Regions from separate parts of the Herbaspirillum sp. NPDC101397 genome, predicted to be linked through region 4. Evidence: predicted binding sites of a transcription regulator. Region 4 holds the regulator's gene; each other region holds the start of a gene.

Region 1 (4,195 bases), on a different contig from region 4:
GCGATCCAGATGCTGGTGCCGATGGCGGCTTTCATGAGCGAGGAAGCACATCGCGGCCGCGTGATCGGCAACGTGATGAGCGGCCTGATGCTGGGCATCATGCTGTCGCGCCCGGTGGCCGGCTGGCTGGCGAGTGTGGCCGGATGGCGTGCGGTGTACGGCCTGCTGGCGCTGATCGTGGCGCTGCTGGCGCTGGTGCTGTCGCGCGTGTTGCCGGAACGTCATCCGCAACAAACCCAAGGCTATCGCGACATCCTGAAATCGCTGTGGCAATTGCTGTGCAGCGAACGCGTCCTGCAATACGGCGCGCTGACCGGCGCGCTCAGCATGGCGGCGTATATGTCTTACTGGACCACGGTTGCGTTGTTGCTGGTGCAGCAGCCGTTTTTGCTGGGTGCAGGCGGCATCGCGGTGTTCGCACTGGTCGGCGCCAGCGCGGTATGCGCAACGCCGTTCGCGGGCCGGGCCGGAGATCGTGGACGCGGACGCCTGGCCTCTCATCTGAGCCACCTGGGGATGTTGGCGGCGGCCTTGATCGCAGGCGTCGCCGGCAGCGGCTGGGGTGGCTTCGACGTCCATCTGCACGCGGGCCTGGCGCTGGTGCTGCTGGGTGTCGCCGCGATCCTGCTGGACGGCGGCGTGGCGGCCGACCAGACGCTGGAACGCCGCAAGATCAACCTGCTGTCGCCACAATTGCGCGGCCGCCTGAACGGCCTGTTCGTCGGCTTCCTGTTCATCGGCGGCGCGATCGGCGCGGCGCTGTCCGGATTCGCATGGAAGCTCGGCGGCTGGAGCGCGGTGTGCCTGCTGCAATTGCTGTTCTCTGCGACGATCACCTGCTTGGCATACGGACAAGATCGCCGCTGAGTCTGGTGCGCTGTTACAAATCGCCAACATGCGGCAGCGAACCAAGGCTTGCACGTTTCGTCATACCGTTATCGCAATCTGTCGAGGAGGTAACGTGGCAAGCCTGGAATCGCAGCAACCGCATCAACAATACCGACCACGCTGGCGTATCGCCGATCTGGATTTTTCGCGCATCGATCTGCAGCGCGTGCGTCACGATGAAAACACCTTCTACCTGGTGACCTGCGCCTCGTTCGTCGAAAGCGGCTCCGATCTGTATACTCACAACCTGATCGACTTCTTCCACGACAATGAAGAAGTGGCGACCTGGCTGCGTGAGCAATGGGAAGTGGAAGAATTGCAGCACGGCGCGGCGTTGCGCGCCTACGTCGAGCACGTCTGGCCCGAGTTCGACTGGCAACAAGCCTACGACAGCTTTCTCGCCGAGTACGCAGGCTACTGCAAGGTCGAACTGCTGGAGCCGACCAAGGCGCTGGAGATGGCCGCGCGCTGCGTGGTCGAGACCGGCACCGCCACCTATTACCGCGCGCTGTCGCGCAGCGTGCAGGAACCGGTGCTGCAGGAACTGGCGGCGCGCATCTCCAACGACGAGGTCAATCACTACAAGCATTTCTATCAATACTTCCGCCAATACCGTCGGCGCGAAGGCATCGGCCGCTCGCGCGTGCTGGGTACGCTGAGCCGCCGCACGCTGGAAATGCGCAACGAAGACGCCGACTGCGCCATCCGCCATGCGCTGAAATTCCGCGATCCGGCGCGGGCCGGCGACGTCGCCTATTTAAGAGAGCTGAGCGCGCGCATGAGCGCCACCGTGCGCACCAATTTGACGCCGGACATGACCTTGAAGATGATTTTGCGCCCGCTGGAGCTGCCGCCCAAGGTGCAAAGCTGGGTGCAATATCCGATCCGCCAACTGATGCATTACGTGTTTTTGCGCTAAAAGCAAACACAAACCCTGTAATTTGCTCCTTTCTGGGGCGCATCGTCGTTTACCGCACCGCCACCATTTTTGACATCCCTAAAATGGTGCGATAGTGCGCGGCGGCTTCTGCAAAGCCGGAAAAATCACAAGAGATTGACGTTTTGTCATTGGCACGCATTCTGCTAAAGCAGGAAGGCAGTCAACAAACTCTCATTGATTCTTCTAACTGTAGGAGCACTTCATGTCACGTCGTACTATCCTAAAAGCAACAGCACTCGGCGCGTTCGCACTTGCAGCTTCTTCCTGGCTCCCTGCCGCATTCGCTGCGGACACCATCAAAGTCGGCATCCTGCATTCGCTGTCGGGCACCATGGCCATCTCCGAAACATCGCTCAAAGATGTCGCGCTGATGACGATCGATGAAATCAACGCCAATGGCGGCGTCAACGGCAAGAAACTCGAGCCCGTGATCGTTGACCCTGCATCCAACTGGCCTCTGTTCGCTGAAAAAGCGCGCCAGCTGATTTCGCAAGACAAGGTTTCCGTCGTGTTCGGCTGCTGGACTTCGGTCTCGCGCAAGTCTGTCCTGCCGGTCTTCAAGGAACTGAACAGCCTGCTGTTCTATCCAGTCCAGTACGAAGGCGAAGAGCTGGAAAAGAACGTCTTCTACACCGGTGCAGCGCCTAACCAGCAAGCCATCCCTGCCACCGAATACCTGATGTCGAAAGAAGGCGGCGGCGCCAAGCGTTTCGTCCTGCTGGGCACCGACTATGTGTACCCACGCACGACCAACAAGATTCTGCGCGCCTTCCTGCATAGCAAGGGCGTGAAAGATTCCGACATCGACGAAGTCTACACACCGTTCGGCCACTCTGATTACCAAACCATCGTCGCCAACATCAAGAAGTTCGCAGCCGGCGGCAAGACTGCAGTGATCTCGACCATCAACGGCGACTCCAACGTGCCGTTCTACAAGGAACTCGGCAATGCCGGCCTGAAGGCGACTGACGTGCCTGTCGTCGCGTTCTCGGTGGGTGAAGAAGAACTGCGCGGGGTTGACGCAAAACCGCTGGTCGGCCATCTGGCTGCCTGGAACTACTTCGAATCCGTGAAGAACCCGGTCAACACCGCCTTCATCAAGAAGTGGAAAGCCTACGCCAAGGCCAAGGGTCTGCCGAACGCCGATACGGTCGTGACCAACGATCCGATGGAAGCGACTTACGTCGGTATCTACATGTGGAAGCAAGCCGTTGAAAAAGCCAAGACTACCGACACCGACAAGGTGATCGCAGCGATGGGCGGCCAGACCTTCAAGGCACCGTCCGGCTACACGCTGGAAATGGACAAGACCAACCATCACCTGCACAAACCAGTGATGATCGGCGAAATCAAGGCCGACGGTCAGTTCAACGTGGTCAACAAGACCAAGACCACCATCCGTGCGCAACCATGGAGCCCATACATCCCGGGCAACGAGAGCAAGCAAAAGATGTAATGCAGTTGCTTGCCATGTTTGGTTAGCTGAGCAGTTCCCCGCTGCATGTTCCATGCAGCGGTTTGCAAGACCTTGCACCGGGCGTCCGACATCCCGTCCGGTGCAATCACTGCGGCGATTCCATCTCCGGAATCGCATGCATGAATCTCAGACAAGCGTCGTAAGACCGACTTTCTTTCCGTCTTGCCTTGCCACCGAAAAGAACCATGAGACTTCTCCCCAAGATAATTGCGTCCGCCTTGCTGACAGGCTGGCTGTGCACCCAGGCGATCAGCGCGCATGCTGCGATCGATCCGGCGCTGCTCAAGCCGCTGGCCGGCGACGACCCTGACGCGCGCATCGCCGCCGTCACGCAGATTGCTGCGCTGGCCAATGCCGACGCGCAAAAGATCCTCAACGCCATCAACAGCGATGCCCTGTACGCCACGCCTGCCGGCGACGTGCTGATCATCGAAGACAGCGACGCCTTCAATCCCGCCACCGACAAGACCGGTCCGGCCCCGGATGACGCCGAAGGCATCACCGTCAACAACCGCCTGCGCGGCGTAGTCGAAGGCGCCTTGTCGGGACTCAAGCTGTTCTCGCCGGACCGCGCCACGCGCCTGACCGCCGCGACCGAATTGCTGAAGACCGCCGACGCCGCACAGACCCCGTTGATCAGCAAAGCGCTGGCGGCGGAAAAAGATCCGCAAATCCAGGAAGTGTTGAAGCAAGTCGTCGCTACGGCCAACCTGCACGCGCCTGACGCAGCCGCACGCAAGGCCGCCGTCAAAGCCCTGGCCGACACCACCAACGCCAATCTGAAACCGGTGCTGGAACAGATGCTGGCCAAGAATCCGGACGGCAGCTATGTCGAAGCCGATGAGGGCGTACGCATCGAAGCTGTACGCACAATGTCGGCGCTGGACCGT
Region 2 (4,195 bases), on a different contig from region 4:
TTGCAGCGCGATGACGTGTTTCAGCGCGGGGGAGATTTCCTTGACGGCGTCGACATAGTTGGCGAAGCCGCGGTCGTACAGCATGACGCTGGCGCCGCTGGACTGGCCGAGATAGGCAGCTTCCGGCGGCGTGATGCGCACGTTGGTCGGGACCCAGACCATGCCCAGCTTGAATGCCGCCCAGGCGCTTTCAAAAATCTGCAGGTTGTTGCGGGAGTGGACCAGCATTTTGTCGCCCTTGCTCACGCCCAGCTTTTGCAGCGCATGGGCGAGGGTGTCGACGCGGTCGTTGATCTGTTTCCAGGTGGCGATCTTGTCGCCTTTGCCGTCCGCGGTGCCGTCGCCGAAGATCAGGCCGGGCTCGTCGGGGAAGCGGCGGGCGACGTCGGATAGCAGGCGCCCCAGGTTCATTACTTTGGTTAACATCGTCTCGCTCGTGTGTATTTTTTATGTGGGTCTTTACTTCAGTTGCTGCTGCCGCGGTCCCGGGCAATGCCGGGACCACGGAAAAACTATCAATGCACGCGTTCCAGAATGCTCACGTAATTCGCCACTGCAGCACCGCCCATGTTGAACACGCCGGCATAGCGCGCGTTCGGGATCTGCATGTCGCCGGCGTCATGGCTGGCCTGCATCGCCGCCATCACGTGCATCGACACGCCGGTGGCGCCGACCGGATGGCCCTTGGACTTCAGGCCGCCGGAAGGATTGATCGGCAGGCGGCCGTTCTTGGCGGTGACGCCGTCGAGGATGGCGCGTGCGCCCTGGCCCGGCTCGGCCAGGCCCATGGCTTCATACTCAAGCAACTCGGCGATGGTGAAGCAGTCGTGGGTTTCCACCAACGACAGGTCGAGCAATTTGAGGTCGGCTTGTTTCAATGCCTGCTGCCATGCCAGCGTGCCGGCTTCGAAACGGGTCGGGTCGCGGCGCGACAGCGGCAGGAAATCATTGACGTGCACGGCGGCGCGGAAGGTCACGGCGCGCTGCATGGTCTTGGCCACGTCGGCGGCGCTCAGCACCAGCGCGGCGGCGCCGTCGGAGATCAGCGAGCAATCTGTGCGCTTCAACGGGCCGGCGACGAAGGGATTCTTTTCCGAGACGTTGCGGCAGAAGTCGAAGCCGAAATCCTTGCGCATGTGGGCGTAGGGATTGCTCATGCCGTTCTTGTGATTCTTGGCGGCAATGGCGGCCAGCGCATCCGACTGATCGCCGTAGCGATCAAAGTAGGCTTGCGCGATCTTGCCGAACACGCCGGCGAAGCCGCCCGGGATGCCGGCTTCTTCCTTGGCGTAGCAGCACTTGAGCAGCACTTCGCCGACTTGCGGCGTGGCCAGTTCGGTCATTTTTTCAAAGCCGATCACCAGCGCGTGCTTGGCCTGGCCGGACAGGATCGATTGCATGCCCGAGTGGATCGCCGCCGAACCGGTGGCGCAGGCGTTCTCAACGCGCACGGCAGGCTTGAAGCGCAGCGCGGGCAAGGTATTGAACACCAGCGAGGACGGGAAGTCCTGATACAGGAAGCCGCCGTTGAAGGTGCCGATGTGGATCGAGCCGATGTCTTCCGGCGTCAGGCCGGCGTGTTCGATGGCCGCCTTGGCGACCTGGCCGATCAGCGCTTCCGGATCGATGCCGTCGAGCTTGCCGAATTGGGAGTGATTCCAGCCGGTGATGCAAGGGGAAGGTGCAGTCATGTGGATTCCTGAAAAGAGTGTGTTGGAACAGCAATATGCAAAAACGATGCCACGAATTTTCCAGGCCGGTGCAGCATTGCCGCGTTGCTTGTTGTTATGGCGGCAGCGCCCGTACGGGCGGCGTCGGCAGGCCGTGATGGCGGTAAACATAGCACGTTGCGCGCAGTGATGAATTTGCTGCACTGCAGGATGAAACCGGGATGGGAACCGCATACAGGTGTCAATCAGGTGTTCAGGCAATGCGACAGGTGTCGCATCAAAATAAACACCTGATTGGCCCTCACATCCCTTGTCGAATCAGGCGTTTATCGAAGAGAATGTGCTTGCAATGCCGACTTCAGGGAGGGAAGCCCAGGTCCGTGGAAACACTTTCGCGACTTGGCATCCAAATTGCTCTAGAACGCATAAGCAGTGCTGAATTAGTCGTTACTAGTATCGGCAACATAAATTAACCAAAACTAAAATCAGGAGACAAACAGATGGGTAACCCAACTGCCAGCATCACTCGCCGTCGTTTTTTGAAGACTGTTTCCGTCGCTTCGGCCGCTGCCGCCACCGGCATGATGTCGACCCAGGCATTTGCCGCCGCTGAATTCACGCTGAAGTACGCCAACAACCTGCCGGCCACGCATCCGATGAATCTGCGCGCCAAGGAAATGGCCGCCAAGATCGCGACCGAGTCCAAGGGCCGCATCGACTTCCAGGTCTATCCGAACAACCAGCTCGGCAATGACACCGACACGCTGGGCCAGGTACGCTCGGGCGCGGTCGACTTCTTTACACTGTCCCCGCTGATTCTCGGCACGCTGGTGCCGGCTGCACAGATCAGCGGCGTCGGCTTTGCCTTCAAGGATTACAACCAGGTGTGGGCCGCACTCGACGGCGAGTTGGGCGCGCACGTGCGCAAGCAGATCGAGGCCAAGTCCACCGTCTTTGCATTTGAAAAGATCTGGGACAACGGCTACCGCCAGATCACCAACAGCACTCGCGCGATCAACAAGCCGGAAGACCTCAAGGGCATGAAGCTGCGCGTGCCGCCGAGCCCGCTGTGGACATCGATGTTCCGCGCCTTCGATGCGGCGCCGGCCAGCATCAACTTCGCCGAAGTGTATTCCGCGCTGCAGACCAAGATCGTCGAAGGCCAGGAAAACCCGATGGCGATCATCTCGACCGCCAAGCTGTACGAAGTGCAGAAGTACTGCTCCATGACCAACCACATGTGGGATGGTTTCTGGTTCCTGGCCAACAAGAAATCGTTCGAGCGTCTGCCGAAGGACCTGCAGGAAATCGTCACACGCAACGTCAATGAAGCCGGCATCAAGCAACGCGCCGACGTCAAGGCGCTGAACGATTCCCTGGCGACCGAAATGAAGGGCAAGGGTCTGGCCTTCAACGACACCGACAACGAAGCCTTCCGCGCCAAGCTGCGCAGTGCAGGTTTTTATGCCGAGTGGCACAAGAAGTTCGGTGACGAACCTTGGGCGCTGTTGGAGAAATACACCGGGAAGTTGGCGTAAATGGAAGCGGCGATGACCGAAGTGAGAATGCCTTCTGCACCGCTGCCGACCAACCCGCTGGCGCGTCTGCTGGCGGGCGTCAATCGCGGCGTCATGCACGTTGTCGCCGCGGTTGCTGCGGCGCTGGTGGTGGTGGAAACCGGCGTGCTGCTGGCCGGCGTGATCTACCGCTATGCGCTGCACGACCCGCTGATCTGGTCCGATGAACTGGCCTCGACGCTGTTCATCTGGCTGTCGATGCTGGGCGCAGTGCTGGCGCTGGACCGGGGCGAGCACATGCGCCTGACGGCCATCGTCAACAAGCTCTCCGACAAATGGCGCGTCTGGCTGGAAACAGTCGCCGCATTGATCGTCTGCATCTTTGTATTGATGATCATCCATCCTGCGGTCGACCACGCGTCGGAGCAGATGGCGATCACCACGCCGGCCTTGGAGATCCCCGACGGCCTGCGTGCAGCAGCGCTGCCGGTCGGCGCGATCCTGATGTTCCTGGCGGCGATTGCCCGCATGGCGAGCCGCTCCAGCATCAGGCAGGTGTTGTCTGCCGTGGCCGTTGTCGCCGTGATCGGCGCGGTGCTGTGGATCAGCAAGCCGGCCCTGCTGGCCATGGGCAACTACAACCTGATCGTGTTCTTCGTGGTGCTGATCGGCGCGTGTGTCGCAGGCGGTATTCCGATTGCGTTCGCCTTCGGTACGGCGACGATGGCCTATCTGACCATTGCTACAGGCGCACCGATGATGATCGTGGTCAGCCGTATGGACGAGGGCATGTCCAGCCTGATCCTGTTGTCGGTGCCGCTGTTCGTCTTGCTCGGTTCGCTGCTGGAAATCAGCGGTCTTGCCAGAACGCTGATCGACTTCATGGCGGCCTTGCTGGGCCACGTGCGGGGTGGTTTGCAATACGTGCTGCTGGGCGCGATGTTCCTGGTCTCCGGCATCTCCGGCTCCAAGGCGGCTGACATGGCCGCGATTGCCCCGGCGCTGTTC
Region 3 (4,195 bases), on a different contig from region 4:
CGCAACACGCTGGAAGCAAATCTGTTCACCGCACCGGACGGCGTGAGCGTGGTGGCTGCGGCGGTGTTGCATATCGCGCAGCGTCAGGCCGAGGGTTGGGCTTACATGCGGGCGTGAGCAGTGAGGAATGGAAGCGTTCGCGCGACATCATGGCGTGTCTCTTGAAAAGAAAAAGCCACCTCAAGGGGTGGCTTTTTCTTTGACCGGGTTTGTTTGCAACAGCGCTTGTAAATACAGTATCAAAGAAGCGCTCTCCCTCCTCGCGGCAATGTTTATCGAAACGCCGTCCAGGCGATGAGTGCGGAGAACATCCCCAGCGCTACCGAACTTATTTGCTGAATCTTGCGGGGACCAATGAAGCTCAGGCGCTTGGTATTCAATGCGCTACCTACGCTGATCCAGAGAGCGCCTATCGGCGCCAACAGGCAGGTAAAAGGGACCATCGCGAGTGCGTACGCCGGCAAGGTTTCGAATGCGTGCGGTGGAAAGATCACCAATGCGAACAGCAGTCCTTTCGGATTCAGAAGGGTCGCCACAAACAATATTCTTGGCGTGATGCTTCTTTGTTGCGGCGTCTGCAATAACCTGGCGTCACGCCAGACCTTGATTGCCGTATAGGCCAGGTAGCCACTGCTGGCGACTTTAACCAGCGTGGCAATCCATGGAAATTGCACCTGGATTGGCGCCAGCAATATACCCCACAGTGAAATTGAGAGAAGGTATCCGGCCAACTCAAAGGCGAGCAAGGGCAGGGCGCGCCGGATGCCCAATCCCAAACCGGCCAAAGCCAGCAGGGTGTTGGTGGGGCCCGGTGTCAGCAGAATCACCGCGACACTGAGCAAGAAGACAAAAGAGTGGAAATCAAAAGACATGAAGATCAGAGCCGGTCAGTGTGTGCGAATGCGATCGCAGGGCGGTACGGTTTGCACGCAGAGCGAGAGATCTTATTGTTGTCAGGCAGTATATGACATGCTGTTGATATTGAATATCAAACAGGGCGTGCAGCTTGCCTGTCACGCCCTTGGATGTCGGTGCCGCCTACTTGATTTTCATTGTCCATCACCAACTGGTGTCCCGCTCCGCCGTCGACGAAATCTTGTGGATCGACAGATCGGCGCCTTCGAATTCCTGTTCCGGATCGAGGCGGATGCCGATGGCTTTCTTGAGCAAGCCGTAGACGATCCAGCCGCCGATGACGGCGATGGCGATGCCGAGCAGCGAGCCGCACAGCTGCGCCATGAAGGACACGCCACCCAGGCCGCCCAGCGCCTTGGCGCCGAAGATGCCGGCCGCCAGTCCGCCCCAGGCGCCGCACAGGCCGTGCAGCGGCCATACGCCGAGCACGTCGTCGATCTTCCATTTGTTTTGCGTGCGGGTGAACATCCAGACGAAGATCGCGCCGGCGATGCCGCCGGTGACCAGCGCGCCCAGCGGATGCATCAGGTCGGAGCCTGCGCATACCGCCACCAGTCCCGCCAGCGGACCGTTGTAGACGAAGCCCGGATCGTTCTTGCCCATCACCAGCGCCACCAGTGTGCCGCCGGCCATCGCCATGAGCGAATTGAGCGCGACCAGGCCATTCATCTTGTCGAGAGTTTGTGCGCTCATCACGTTGAAGCCGAACCAGCCTACCGTGAGGATCCAGGCGCCCAGTGCGAGGAAGGGGATGTTCGACGGCGGGTGCGCGGCGATATTGCCGTCCTTGGTGTAGCGTCCGCGTCGCGCGCCCAGCAACAACACTGCAGGCAGCGCGATCCAGCCGCCGACGGCGTGGACCACGATGGAGCCGGCGAAATCGTGGAACTCGGCGCCGAATGCGTTCTTGATCCAGGCTTGCACGCCGAAGTGCTGGTTCCAGGCGATGCCTTCGAAGAACGGATACACCAGGCCGACCAGCACTGCGGTGGCGATCAGTTGTGGATAGAATTTGGAGCGCTCGGCAATGCCGCCGGAGATGATCGCCGGGATGGCGGCTGCAAAGGTCAGCAGGAAGAAAAACTTCACCAGTTCAAAGCCGCTTCGCGCCGACAGGACTTCGGCGCCGCTGAAAAAGCTGACGCCGTAGGCAACGTAATAGCCGACGAAAAAGTAGGCAATGGTCGATACCGCGAAGTCTGCGAGGATTTTGACCAGCGCGTTGACCTGGTTCTTGCGTCGCACGGTGCCCAGTTCCAGAAAGGCAAAGCCGGCATGCATCGCCAGAATCATGATTGCGCCGAGCAAAATGAAGAGCGCATCGGCACCATTTTTGTGATCATCCACAGAAAAATCTCCCAATAATTGTGCAAAAATATTTTAAAAGCACTCTATTAAGCAAATTTCATTCCATTTCGGTGCAAATTATTAAGCGACTGAATTTAAAAGGGATTTTTTTGAGGTTCCTGGAGCCGCGTGGAAATCGCACGTAAATCGTGCGAAATGATGCGTCCGCTTGGTGCGTCGTCAAAAACGAGCCGCTTGCGCAAATGTTGGCGTCTCGCCAGGTTTATTGGCAGGGAACGGAAGTCATTCAGGGTTTGGGTGGAGCAACATCGAGAATCTCAATACGAGTGATCCCGGGTCTGCACAGGTCGGCATTTGTTCATGGAACGGTCACATTGCATTGCTACATTGCAATTTCCCATGTGATCAGCCAAGGAGTCCGCCATGTCCGACGATGCAGCATCTTCCTCTTCGCCGTCTTCACCATCATTGCCTTCGTCCCCGTCAGCACCTTTGTCTCCGCCTTCACGCCGCGATTTTCTGCGTGATGCGGCGCTCGGCGCCGGCGCGCTGTTGAGCGCAGGTTCGCTGACGTCCGCATTCGCCCAGCAGGCGCCTGCCGTTGTGACCTCGGAACGCTTGCGCCCGCAGGTCGACAGCGGCGCCATGAGCGGCGACATCACGCGCGATGCGGCGATGCTGTGGAGCCGCACCGATCGTGCGGCGCGCATGGTGGTGGAGTATTCGGTACATGAGAATTTCAAGAACGCGGTCACGGTTGCCGGTCCCGCCGCGCTGGCGCGCAACGATTACACCGCGCGTGTGGATCTGCGCGGCTTGCCGGTGTCGCAGCGGCTGTATTACCGCCTGCGCTTTCAGGACTTGCAGCATGAGTCGGCATGGAGTGCGCCGGTGACCGGCAGCCTGATCATTCCCGGCGGCGGTGAGCGTGACATCAGCTTCGCGTTTTCCGGCGACGAGGCCGGGCAGGGCTGGGGCATCAACGAAGCCTGGGGTGGCTATCGCGTGTATGAAACCATGCGCCGCTTCAAGCCGGATTTCTTCATCCATTCGGGCGACCAGATTTATGCCGACGGTCCGATCCAGGCCGAAGTGAAGCTCGATGACGGCAGCATCTGGCGCAATCTGGTGACGCCGGCCAAGTCCAAGGTCGCGCAGACGCTCGACGACTATCGGGGCAACTTCGCCTACAACCTGATGGACGCCAACAAGAAGCGCTTCATGGCCGAGGTGCCGTTCCTGGTGCAGTGGGATGACCACGAGGTGCGCAACAATTGGTATCCGGGCCAGGTGATCGGCGCAGCGGAGAAGCGCTATCAGGAGCGCGAGCTGGATGTGCTCAAGCAGCGCGCACGGCAGGCGATGTTCGAGTACAACCCGTTCCGCATCGACGTCGCCGATCCTGAGCGCATCTATCGTTCATTCAACTACGGACCGTTGCTGGAAGTGTTCATGCTCGACGAGCGCAGCTACCGCGGCGCCAATTCGCCGAATCGCCAGCCGCTGCAAGGACAGGACGCGGCTTTCCTCGGTGCGGCGCAAATGCGCTGGATCAAGCAGGCGCTGCTGCGCTCACGCTCGACATGGAAAGTGATCGCCAGCGACATGCCGATTTCCATCGTCGTGCCCGACCTGAATGCGGATGTACCGCAGGGCACCTTCGAGGCGTGGGCCAATGCCGACAACGGCAAGCCGTCCGGGCGCGAGCTGGAGGTCGCGGAGCTGCTGCGCTTCATCAAACGCCACAACATCAAGAACGTGGTGTGGGTGACGGCCGATGTGCACTACGCATCGGCGACTTACTACCTGCCGGAGAAGGCGCAGTTCACCGACTTCAAGCCGTTCTGGGAATTTGTCGGCGGGCCACTGCATGCAGGCACCTTCGGCCCCGGCGAGATAGACCGGACGTTCGGGCCGGACGTGCGTTATGTGAGCATTCCCGCCGACATGAAACAGAACCGCTCGCCGGCGG
Region 4 (4,195 bases):
GAGCCGCCGATGAATTCGCCCTTGACGTACAACTGAGGGATGGTCGGCCAGTTCGAGTATTCCTTGATGCCCTGGCGCACGTCGGCGCTTTCCAGCACGTTGACGGTGACGATGTTTTCCGCGCCGCTGGCCTTGAGCAGTTGGATCGCCTTGCCCGAGAAGCCACACTGCGGGAATTGCGCGGTGCCCTTCATGAACAGCACGACAGGGTTTTGGGTAACGGTTTCCTTGATCCAGGATTGGACTTCGCTCATGACTACACCTTCAAAAAGTTCGCAATGCCGCCATTATATGAAAAAGCGGGCGTGCGCGTTGGGAGAGTGCCGTTGCACAGGGGAATGTCTTTCAGGCAACACGGCGCGGGTGGGCTGCTGTGACCAACATGTAAATGATTTGCAGGATTGCAAGAGATGCCTTGCGAGGCAGGTGGGGAAAAAGTGTAAAAGATTTTGAAAGATATTGAAAATACGCGATGAAGTTGTCGTTGCAGAAACAAGAAAGGGCGCTTGCGCGCCCTTTTTTTGGTGCCGGTCCAGTCCGCCGGCTAGTTGGCTATCACGAGGCAGCTGCGGGCAACGGTTCTTCCGGCAGGCGTTTTGCCATCGAGTGATGGTTTTGCACGCGGTCCTTGTGCTTGATCACCTGGCGATCCAGTTTGTCGATCAGCATGTCAATGGCGGCGTACAGGTCGTGTGCAATGCTCTCGGCATGCAGGTCTTTCCCCTTGATATGAACGTTTATTTCTGCCTTCTGGCGTTTTTCTTTTTCGGTCAGCTTGTCTACGCTGAGAATGACACTGATGTCGATCACATGGTCAAAGTGGCGCTTGATGCGCGTCAGCTTGTTTTGCACGTACTCGCGGATGGCGGGGGTCAAATCGAGATGATGGCCACTAATGGTCAGATTCATACAGCACTCCTATCGTGAGATTGCTGGAGGTTCTTACGCATTGTCCGGTTGCTTGCAGGCAGCACCAGAACAAAACACCCGAACTCAACAGAACACAGCAACGATGCTTTGCTACAGAAAAACTTACAGAGATTTGCGGAGATTCACCGGCGGAATTTTGAGCACTTCGCGGTATTTCGCGACGGTACGTCGCGCCACCACCATGCCCTGTTCCGCCAACATATCTGCAATCTTGCTATCAGAGAGTGGGTTCTTAGGGTCTTCTGCTCCTATCAGTTGTTTGATGAGAGCCCGTATCGCAGTGGAGGAAGCTTCACCTCCGGTTTCTGTTGCGACGTGGCTGCCGAAGAAGTATTTCAACTCAAACATGCCATGCGGGGTCAGCATGTACTTCTGAGTCGTTACACGAGAAATAGTGCTCTCGTGTAGACCCAGTGTATCAGCTATTTCGCGCAACACAAGGGGTCTCATGGCAACGGCGCCATGTGAAAAAAAGTTGCGTTGCCTCTCAACAATTGCCTGGGCGACACGCAAAATTGTGTCGAAGCGCTGACGCATATTTTTGATCAGCCACTTGGCTTCCTGCAGCTGCGAACCGAGCGAGCCGTCGCCCTTGGCTTGCTTGAGTGCGTTGGCGTACATGGCGTTGACGCGCAGCCGTGGCATCACGTCGTGGTTGAGCAAAACCTGCCAGCCGTCCTTGGACGCTTTGACAATCACGTCGGGCACCACGTAGTCGGATCGGCCCGATGCAAACATGGCGCCGGGATGTGGATGGCACTGGCGAATCACGGCTTGCGCCTCGCGCAGGTCTTCATCGTCGCAACCGAGCGCTTTCTTGATTTTATTGAAATCACGCTGGGCGAACAGCGCCAGGTAATCTTCAACGATGGTCAGCGCCAGCCGGCGTGTGACAAAGGCAACTTTCGGCAAGCGCCGGACCTGCAGCGCCAGGCATTCGGAGGCGCTACGCGCGCCGACGCCGGCCGGCTCGAAGCTCTGCAGCAGCTTCAGTGCAATGGTCAGTTCGTCAAGTTCGATTTCCAGTTCTTCGGGCAGGCGCGCGTGGATTTCTTCCAGCGATTCTTCGAGATAGCCATGGTCGTCAATCGCATCGACGATCAGTTCGATCAGCGCACGGTCGCGCAAGCTGCGCACGGTCAGGCGGGTCTGCTCCTGCAGGTGTTCGCGCAGCGTGACGTCGTGGGCTTCGAGTTGCGGACGCGAGTCTTCGTCGTCGGGTGTCTTGCCGGTGCGGGCGACGTCGTCGAAGCTCCAGTCGGCATCGCCGCTCGCATGCTCGTCGCCGCTTGCGCTGTCCTGCGGATCGCCGGCTTCGCCTTCCGCGGGTGCAGCGCTGGCGGCGCTGTTTTCGACCGGCTCCGCCTGCGCCGAAGACGGGCTGCTGAGGGCGCCGTCGGCAAGCAGCCGCACGGAATTGTCGAGCGCATCGTCGAGGCGTTCCAGCAGCGGATTGTCCGACAGGATCTGTTCCAGTTCCTGGTGCAGTTCCAGCGTCGACAGCTGCAGCAAACGGATCGACTGCTGCAACTGCGGCGTCAATGCCAGATGCTGAGAGGTGCGAAGCTGGAGGGATTGTTTCATTCAGTTTTCAGTTGGCAGCGTATTGCCTGCGGATTACATGCGGAAGTGTTCGCCCAGATACACGCGGCGGACGGACTCATCGGCGATGATGTCGTCAGGGCTGCCGCTGGCCAGCACGGTGCCCTGGTTGATGATGTAGGCGCGATCGCAAATGCCCAGGGTCTCGCGCACGTTGTGGTCTGTGATGAGCACGCCGATGCCGCGTTCCTTGAGGAAGCGCACGATGCGCTGGATCTCGATCACGGCGATCGGATCGATACCGGCGAATGGTTCGTCGAGCAGCACGAAGCGCGGATCGGTCGCCAGCGCACGGGCGATTTCGACACGCCGGCGTTCGCCGCCGGACAACGACAGTGCCGGGCTTTCGCGCAGCTTCTCGATCTGCAATTCGTGCAACAGGCTGTTGAGGCGGCCTTCGATTTCATCACGGCTGAGCGACTTGCCGTTTTCCTTGCGCAGTTCCAGTACGGCGCGGATGTTGTCTTCCACGTTGAGCTTGCGGAACACCGAGGCTTCCTGCGGCAGATAAGACAGGCCGAGCTGCGCGCGCTCGTGGATAGGCAGCCGAGAAATCGCCGAACCGTCGAGATCGATCTCGCCGCCGTCGGACGGCACCAGGCCGACGATCATGTAAAACGAGGTGGTCTTGCCGGCGCCGTTGGGGCCGAGCAGGCCGACCACTTCGCCGCTGGCGACTTCGAGCGAGACGTCGCGAACGACCTGCCGCGCGCCATAGCTCTTTTGCAATCCGCGTACTACGAGAGAACTGATCGCCATCTTATTGGCCCTTCGAAGAATCGACGCGCGGCTGGATGATCGCGGTGATGCGACCGCCGCCGGGTTTGCTTTCGCCGGTGTTGGTGTTGTTGACCGAATAGAACTCGGCACGGCTGTCGTAGGAGATGAACTCGCCGTTGACTTCATCGGTCACGCGCGGGCCGTCCATGCGCTGCATGTGGGCGCGCGTAAACAGTTTCGAGATTTCAGTCTTCTCGCTGTATTCGATGCGTTCGGCCTGGCCTTCGATCCACAGGTTGGGGCCGCCGTCGCGTTTCTGGCGGAAGCTGGCCAACTGGCCGGGCGCCGCATAGAGGATAGCCAGTTCATAGCCGGACGGATCGGTGGTCAGCACCACCTTGCCGGCCTTGATCAGCAGCGTGCCGCGCGTGAGCACGACGTTGCCGGTGAAGGTCTTCACCTGCTTGACGTCGTCGTACACCATTTGCTCGGCTTCGATGCGGGTCGGCTTTTCAGTGTCGGCGCGTTCGGCGCGGGCGAGGCCGGCAACGCTCATCAGGAGCACGGTGAGCAGCGGCAGTAGGGATGTCGTTTTCATAGGATCCTGCGCAAGTATCTCGTTTTGATTATGCCAATTGGCGATGGGAGCTGAAGACTGACGGCTAACGCGGCGGACGTGAGCGCGGCTGGTACGTGCCGCGCACATTGTGGAGCAATTGGAATTCCTGTGTCGCGTTGTTGGCGATCATGCCGGTGCCGGTCATGATGGATTGCCCCATCGTGATTTCAACCGGCTTGTCGGTGCGCGCGATGTCTTCGTCTGGCAGCAGCAGCAGGTATTCGGTTTTCAGATGCATGTCTTCGGCAGTACCGAACGCGGAGCGGTCGGCATTGACGTTGTCATACATGTGGATCTTGCTGTTGTCGTCTTCAATCCTGGCAC

The links. Region 4 encodes sigma-54, which starts transcription at its own class of promoters, with help from an activator protein. Its sites were predicted from a motif close to TGGCANGNAANCTGCTTT; they were not measured.
Region 1: the regulator sigma-54 is predicted to act here: its motif matches at 1,958-1,975, upstream of urtA (urea ABC transporter substrate-binding protein).
Region 2: the regulator sigma-54 is predicted to act here: its motif matches at 1,726-1,743, upstream of ACIROW_RS20025 (acetyl-CoA acetyltransferase).
Region 3: the regulator sigma-54 is predicted to act here: its motif matches at 2,311-2,328, upstream of ACIROW_RS08435 (ammonium transporter).

The regions. Positions count from the first base shown of each region.
Region 1 covers NZ_JBIWNS010000010.1:10,347-14,541, reverse strand. The annotation lists gene ACIROW_RS21775 (MFS transporter) at 1-867, shown strand, start outside; gene ACIROW_RS21770 (ferritin-like domain-containing protein) at 971-1,807, shown strand; gene urtA (urea ABC transporter substrate-binding protein) at 2,031-3,284, shown strand; gene urtB (urea ABC transporter permease subunit UrtB) at 3,491-4,195, shown strand, end outside.
Region 2 covers NZ_JBIWNS010000008.1:179,870-184,064, reverse strand. The annotation lists gene ACIROW_RS20030 (acyl-CoA synthetase) at 1-426, opposite strand, end outside; gene ACIROW_RS20025 (acetyl-CoA acetyltransferase) at 516-1,691, opposite strand; gene ACIROW_RS20020 (TRAP transporter substrate-binding protein) at 2,171-3,208, shown strand; gene ACIROW_RS20015 (TRAP transporter large permease subunit) at 3,221-4,195, shown strand, end outside.
Region 3 covers NZ_JBIWNS010000003.1:115,275-119,469, forward strand. The annotation lists gene ACIROW_RS08425 (hypothetical protein) at 1-117, shown strand, start outside; gene ACIROW_RS08430 (LysE family translocator) at 273-872, opposite strand; gene ACIROW_RS08435 (ammonium transporter) at 1,060-2,262, opposite strand; gene ACIROW_RS08440 (alkaline phosphatase D family protein) at 2,647-4,195, shown strand, end outside.
Region 4 covers NZ_JBIWNS010000004.1:84,369-88,563, reverse strand. The annotation lists gene grxD (Grx4 family monothiol glutaredoxin) at 1-254, opposite strand, end outside; gene hpf (ribosome hibernation-promoting factor, HPF/YfiA family) at 556-909, opposite strand; gene ACIROW_RS10870 (RNA polymerase factor sigma-54) at 1,033-2,514, opposite strand; gene lptB (LPS export ABC transporter ATP-binding protein) at 2,548-3,291, opposite strand; gene lptA (lipopolysaccharide transport periplasmic protein LptA) at 3,293-3,850, opposite strand; gene lptC (LPS export ABC transporter periplasmic protein LptC) at 3,915-4,195, opposite strand, start outside.